2 linked regions of the Magnetococcus marinus MC-1 genome follow. The protein of the gene in region 1 interacts with the protein of each later gene in a pairwise test. Links are inferred from orthologs where the notes say so. Each region holds a gene or a part of one and is shown in the gene's direction. Other genes may lie near its edges.

Region 1 (3,801 bases):
AGATCTTATCTGTTACTGTAACGGCTACGGAATAATGTTTGGAGTTTTTTCCTTCGCCACACTAAAAAAATCATCATCAACCGTCACCCGCCGCTTAAAAAGTGGCCTTGGCCATTTTCCCAGCAGCCCCATTTTTTACACTAATTTTATGTTTTAAAAGACGTACGCACAGACTTTTCCACAAAACTGGATATTTTACTATTTTAAAATGTTATTCATTCAACCCTAAGAGAGGCCCTTTTTCTCCGCAACAAAAGCGCATGATCACTTTAAAAACAGCACCCTCCAGTCAAATAAAAGAAGCCGCTTATATAACTATTTACCAATAATTGCAGCCACAAATACACGGCATTCATCACAGGCTTATCTTACACTTAAATATATATACACTATATCTTGTCAACACATCAATTTTGTTAGGATTAAATTTTTTAATAACATTGCAGGTTGTGTTCTTTTTGGTATGATAACATCATCATTATACAGTTAATCGTATACCGGCATGAATAGCGGGTATTTCGTATTAAAGGTTAACTCCCGTTAATACCCTCGATTAACCCAACAACCGCCTCATCTTTGTCACTTGCGAGGTTAGACACATGGCCGGCCAACTGGACGCACTCCTAAACGGGACCAACGCCCTCTATATCTCTGAGCTCTACGCCCGGTATTTGGATAATCCTCATGCGGTGGATGCCACCTGGGCGACCACTTTTGGCGAACTGACCGAGGATGAAACCCCGGAAATTTTTAAAGAGATTCGTGGCGCCAGCTGGTCAAAATTGGAGTCTGGCATTCTGGGCAAACCCCTTGAACGCGACCCCGACAGCCAAACCCGTCACGCTCACTTTGTGCAAGGGGTCACACAGGTGGCCGGGACCGAGCCAGAACAGATCCGGCGGGCCACCTTGGATGCCATTCGGGCTTTAATGATGATCCGCACCTACCGAGTGCGGGGCCACCTGATCGCCAACTTTGACCCCCTCGGACTGGAGGCACGGGAACACCATCCAGAGTTAGACCCGGCCAACTATGGTTTTGCTGAAGAGGATATGGACCGCCCCATCTTTATTGATTATGTGTTGGGCTTAGAGACCGCCACCCTCAGACAGATTGTACGCCTGCTTAAAGAGACCTACTGCGGCACCATTGGCGTTGAGTTTATGCATATTCAAGAGCCCGAAGAGAAAGCCTGGGTGCAGCGCCGTATTGAATCCATTCGCAACCGTACCCACTTCACCCTCAAGGGCAAGCGCACCATTTTGCAACGCCTCTCCGAGTCGGAAGGGTTTGAAACCTTTCTACAGCTCAAATATACCGGCACCAAACGGTTCGGTCTGGATGGCGGTGAATCGCTGATTCCGGCCATTGAGCAAATTCTAAAACGCGGCACCCAACTGGGCCTTAAAGAGGTGGTCATTGGCATGGCCCACCGGGGACGTTTAAACGTGCTGGCGAATATTATGCGCAAGCCCTACGCCGCCATTATGCATGAGTTCCAGGGGGGCTCCAACAAACCGGACGACGTGCAGGGTTCCGGGGATGTGCGTTATCACTTGGGGGCCTCGGCTGACCGGGTCTTTGATGACAAAAAGGTCCACCTCTCCCTCACCGCCAACCCCTCCCATCTGGAGTTGGTCAACCCCGTGGTATTGGGCAAAGTACGCGCCAAACAGCTCCAACGTGGGGATACCAGCCAACAACAGGTCATGGGGCTTATCATGCATGGCGACGCCGCCTTTGCCGGCCAGGGTTTGGTGCCTGAATCCCTGGCGCTATCGGGCTTAAAGGGCTATCAAACCGGGGGCACCATCCACCTGATTGTCAACAACCAGATCGGCTTTACCACCAACCCCCGCAACTCCCGTTCGTCGCCCTATCCGTCGGATGTAGCCAAGATGATTCAAGCCCCGATCTTTCATGTGAATGGGGATGACCCTGAGGCGGTGGTGCATGCGGCCCGCATTGCCATCGAGTATCGGCAGGCGTTCAGTAAGGATGTGGTGATTGACATGTGGTGTTACCGTCGTCACGGCCACAATGAAGGGGATGAACCCAGCTTCACCCAGCCCATTATGTACCGTGCCATTGCCAACCACCCCACCACTCGGCAGGTCTACGCCCAAAAATTGGAGCGCGAGGGGGTACTTAAAGAGGGCGAAGGGGAGCAGATTTACAAAGAGTTCCACAATGAGCTGGAGACCTCGTTTCAAGAGGCCCAATATTTTCTGCCCACCTCGGCCGACTGGCTGGATGGTATGTGGAAAGGGGTCTCTAACCTGCGGGGCGAGGAGGAGATGCACCAGCACAAAACCTGCGTGCCAGAACGCACCCTGCGCGAGGTAGGCAAGGCGCTCTACACGCCACCCCAGGATTTTGCGGTGCACCGTAAAATAATCCGGCAGCTACGCAGCAAAGAGCAGATGTTTGAAAGCGGCGAGGGTTTTGATTGGGCCACAGGTGAGGCGCTGGCCTTTGGCACCCTATTGGTCGAGGGCATTCCCGTGCGTCTCTCGGGGCAGGATTGTGGCCGGGGCACCTTTTCTCAGCGTCATTCGGTGTTGATCGACCAAAATGATGAGTCTCGTTATGAACCCCTGAACCATATCCGTTCGCTCCAAGCCGATTATGAGGTGATCGACAGCCCCTTAGCTGAGGCATCGGTGTTGGGCTTTGAATATGGTTACGCCTCGGCTGACCCCCATGCGCTGGTGCTGTGGGAGGCGCAGTTTGGTGATTTTGTAAATGGCGCCCAGATGATTATCGACCAGTTTATCAGCTCGGGGGAGTCTAAATGGCTGCGCCTAAACGGCATGGTCATGCTGCTGCCCCATGGTTTTGAGGGGCAGGGCCCTGAGCACTCTTCGGCCCGGCCTGAGCGATTTTTACAGCTCTGTGCCGAGGATAATCTACAGGTCTGCAATCTCACCACCCCGGCCAACTATTTTCACGCGCTACGGCGGCAAAATCACCGCAATTTCCGCAAACCGCTGGTGATTTTTACCCCAAAATCGCTGCTGCGCCATAAGCTTTGTGTCTCCAAACTCGAAGCGTTTATCAGCGGTTCATCCTTTCAACGGGTGTATGACGAGGTGGACACCCTGGTTGCCGACGAAGCGGTTAAGCGGGTGGTGCTGTGTAGTGGCAAAGTCTACTACGAACTGCTACAGACCCGCCGTGAGCAAGGGAGCAACGATGTGGCCATTGTGCGCATTGAGCAGCTCTACCCCTGGCCCCGCAACGCCCTGTTTAAGGTGCTCCAGCGTTATGCCAATGCCGAGATTGTGTGGTGCCAGGAAGAGCCCGCCAACATGGGTTATTGGAGCTTCCTCTTTCAGCGCCTGATCCATCTGCTCGAGGATTTGCAGAGCAAACAGCGTCTGCCCATCTATGCAGGACGCGGGGCTTCGGCCTCACCCGCTTCTGGGTTGGCCAGCAAACATCTTCAAGAACAGACGCATTTGGTCCATGAAGCACTCTTTGTGCCCTTAACCGAAATCCCCCAACCGTTTCGCCGCAAAGAGACGGTACCGGTGGAAAAATAACCGATCTCAACCCGCTTGGGATCTTTAACGGATAACAGAAACCAGACGTTTTACCCATAGGAATCGAGGCTGATCATGGCAACGGAAATCAAGGTGCCCACACTTGGTGAATCGGTAACCGAGGCCACTGTCGTACAGTGGCTCAAACAGGTCGGCGATGCCGTTGCTGTTGACGAGCCCTTGGTGGAGTTGGAAACCGATAAAGTTACGGTCGAGATGCCCTCGCCGGTGGCCGGAGTTATTACCGAAATTTACG
Region 2 (3,213 bases), 440 kb from region 1 along the record:
TCTTGGACCACCACCCTGAACAGGCATGGTAAGGATGAATCGGAGGCTGTCGCTGCGGCTTTGGGTTAACAAGCACCGCATCGCTACCCGCAGCACTCGCTTCTCTTGGAGCCTAAATGGCGTGCGAACCCTTTTCAAAGGAAGGGTACTTAACCGGATTTATGATGCCCCACTCAGCGTGTGCTTTCAAGCCCTGCTTATGGGCAGCGCTTCTGCTCGGTTTTGCTTCGCTTTAGGCCAAGCCCTCTGCACCTACTCCCCTAGACCACCTTTTGGACCACGCAGCCTACGGCTATGTTGATGATACCTCGCTACCACGCTGCTTTAACCGTATGATAGGCCCCTTTGTGCATAGCTGCATCGATCACCACCTTTATTACGCCATTAGCAACGGGGAACCCCATGTTACACCTGGAAAAAGTTGAAAAAAGATATGGTGCTACCATCATTCTCAGCGGCACTGATCTGGTTATTCATCCAGGGGAAAAGGTGGGCTTGATTGGACTAAATGGTATGGGCAAAACCACCCTCTTTCGCATTATTGAGGAGGTTGAACCCTTGGATGGTGGACGGCTGGATCGTCACCCTCCACACATGCGCATTGGTGTTTTGCGTCAGGAGCTTACCCCAGCGCACCGTTCTATTTTACAAGAAACCCTGGGCGGTCTGCCCCAGTTGGTGGCACTTAATAATGAACGCGAAGCGCTACATAGCAAGATGGTTGAACACCCTGAGCATGATGCGTATCACCAGTGGGTCATGCGTCTGGGTGAGGTGGATCATGCCTTGGAAGATCTGGATGCCTACAGTGCCGAGGCCCGCGCTGGGGCTATTTTGTTGGGTTTAGGCTTCTCAACCGCCGATTTAGAAAAGCCGCTGGATGCCTTTTCTGGGGGCTGGCGCATGCGGGTTGCCCTGGCCCAGCTGCTCTTTTCGGCCCCTGACCTCATGTTATTGGATGAACCAACCAACCACTTGGACCTGGAGTCGGTGGCATGGCTGGAGCGCTATCTGGCAGGTTTGAGTGGGGCTTACATGCTCATTTCCCATGACCGTGATTTTCTACAGCGCACCACGCGGGTAACGGTTGAGTTGGAGGATGGCAAGCTCACCCGCTACAAAGGCAGTTTTGATGCCTATATGAACTGGAAGATTGAGCAAGCGGAGTTATTGAGCAAACAGGCCGCCAAACAAGCTGATAAGTTAGAAGCCATGCAGCGCTTTATCAGCCGTTTTCGCGCCAAGGCCACCAAAGCCAAGCAGGTGCAGAGCCGCGTTAAGCAGATGGAAAAGCTGGAGGCGCAAAAAGTGGAGCTCCCAGGCCAGGGACGCAGCGCCCCCGTTATCCGCTTGCCCGATCCCCCGCCGTGTGCCAGTCAGGTGATGAAAATTGATAAAATGAGCATGGCCTATGGCTCCACGCAGGTGTTTAAAAACTGTCAATTAGAGATCAGCAAAGGCTCGCGCATTGGGCTGCTTGGCCCCAATGGTCGTGGTAAATCTACCCTGCTAAAATTGTTGTGTGGTGCGTTGCAACCAACCGCGGGTGTGGTTATGCCAGGGGATCGGGTCAAGCCGGGCTTTTTTGCGCAGCATGCGCTGGAGTCCCTGCGTCTTGGGGATACCATCTTAGAGTCAGCCCGCGAGGTTGCCCCGCCCGGAACCACCGAGACCCAACTGCGTACGGTGCTTGGGGGGCTCCTGTTTTCGGGTCAACGGGTCGAAAAATTGGTCTCTGTGCTCTCCGGTGGTGAAAAGGCACGGCTGGCCTTGGCGCGGCTATTTTTGAGTGGGGCCAATTTTTTATTGCTGGATGAACCCACCAACCACTTGGATATGCCCTCACGGGCCGCACTAGAAGAGGCTTTGGAGTCCTATCAGGGTACCTTTGTCTTGGTCTCCCATGACCGCTCTCTGTTAGAGAGTGTTTGTGACCGCTATGTTGCCATCGCCCAGGATCAGTTGCACCCCTTAGGAGAGGATCTGGATCATTACCTAGAGCACTTTGTGCTGCAAGAGACAGCCTCCCAGCCGAATGGAGTGCAAGACAAAACCACAGCCCGCGCCCTTTCTAAGGAGAGCAAACGCGAGGCGGCGCAGATCCGTAATGCGCTGCATCAACGCACCAAGCCCCTGCGCAGCCAGCTTAACCAGTGCGAAAAAAACATCCAGCAGCTTGAAGCCGACAAAACCCGCATTGACGCCACCCTCACCGACAGCAGCCTCTATGAAGAGGGTCAAAAAGAGCGCTTAAAAAACCTGTTGGAGAGCAGCACCCAAACGGAACAAGCCCTGAGCAAAGCCTGGGCACTGTGGGAAACGCTCAGCATGGAGATCGAGACCCTGGAAGAGCAGGCCAAACAAGCGCTGGAACAGGCTTAAACCAACGACCATGAAGGGCAAAAATGCGTGCTCGCCCCATAAAAAAAAGCCACCCAAACAATGGGGTGGCTTTTTTTTAGCCTTGCAGAGTTGCCTGCAACCTATCCAAATTTATTTAACCTCAAGCAGCTCCACCTTGAAGATGAGCAGCTTGTTCGGGGCGATCACAGGGGGACGCCCTGCTTCGCCATAGGCCAAGTGGGGAGGTAGATAGAGTTCATAGATACTGCCCGTCTTCATCAATTGCAGCCCCTCGGTCCAGCCCATAACCACTTGGGACAGCGTAAACTCAACAGGCTCGTTACGCTTATAAGAGCTGTCAAAAATGGTACCATCCAACAAACGGCCCTCGTAGTGCACCTTAACTTTAGCGGTGCGATTGGCCGGCTTAGCACCGGTACCTGCCTTGAGCTCTTTGTATTGTAACCCCGACATGGTGGTCCGCACACCTGGCTTGCGGCCATTCTCTTTCAAAAACGCTTCGGCCTCTTTTAGATTATCTTTTTTGAGGCTATCTTTTTTTTCCGTCACCAGGGCACGGCGGCGCAAAATTTCCTCTTTCATGGCCTTTTGCATCTCCTCAGGGCTCATTTGCAGCGCCTGACCTGCCAATTTATCCCGCAGCCCCATGATTAAAATATCTGGATCTACATCAAAACCGTTCTCGGTCATGCTATCGGCCAAATCGGCCCCCAGAGCATAGGAGAGTCTATCCTTGCTGCTCTCCAGCTTGCCTGCCATGCCAAATCCGGGCGTCATAGCAACCACCAGACAGAAGGCCAGTGCAGAGGGTTTAATCAAACGCATCATCGCTTGTATCCTTTGTTAATG

Evidence for each region.
Region 2: the proteins of MMC1_RS12260 (region 1) and MMC1_RS10885 interact in binary tests that used the Escherichia coli proteins (3 or more experiments, as listed by UniProt). The link is inferred for Magnetococcus marinus MC-1 from one-to-one orthologs.

Annotation. Positions count from the first base shown.
Region 1 is NC_008576.1:3,049,662-3,053,462, forward strand. What follows is about bases 266-3,745. They hold MMC1_RS12260 (2-oxoglutarate dehydrogenase E1 component), read left to right. Parts: upstream 266-599; coding sequence 600-3,545; downstream 3,546-3,745. Other genes in these bases: odhB (2-oxoglutarate dehydrogenase complex dihydrolipoyllysine-residue succinyltransferase), read left to right, coding at 3,621-3,745. Also shown: more of odhB, read left to right, coding at 3,746-3,801. UniProt on the Escherichia coli protein: E1 component of the 2-oxoglutarate dehydrogenase (OGDH) complex which catalyzes the decarboxylation of 2-oxoglutarate, the first step in the conversion of 2-oxoglutarate to succinyl-CoA and CO(2).
Region 2 is NC_008576.1:2,605,839-2,609,051, forward strand. Bases 1-2,892 are described here. They hold MMC1_RS10885 (ABC-F family ATP-binding cassette domain-containing protein), read left to right. Parts: upstream 1-402; coding sequence 403-2,382; downstream 2,383-2,892. Other genes in these bases: MMC1_RS10890 (FKBP-type peptidyl-prolyl cis-trans isomerase), read right to left, coding at 2,494-2,892. Outside these bases: more of MMC1_RS10890, read right to left, coding at 2,893-3,192. UniProt on the Escherichia coli protein: Genetic data indicate it may be involved in ribosome assembly or function.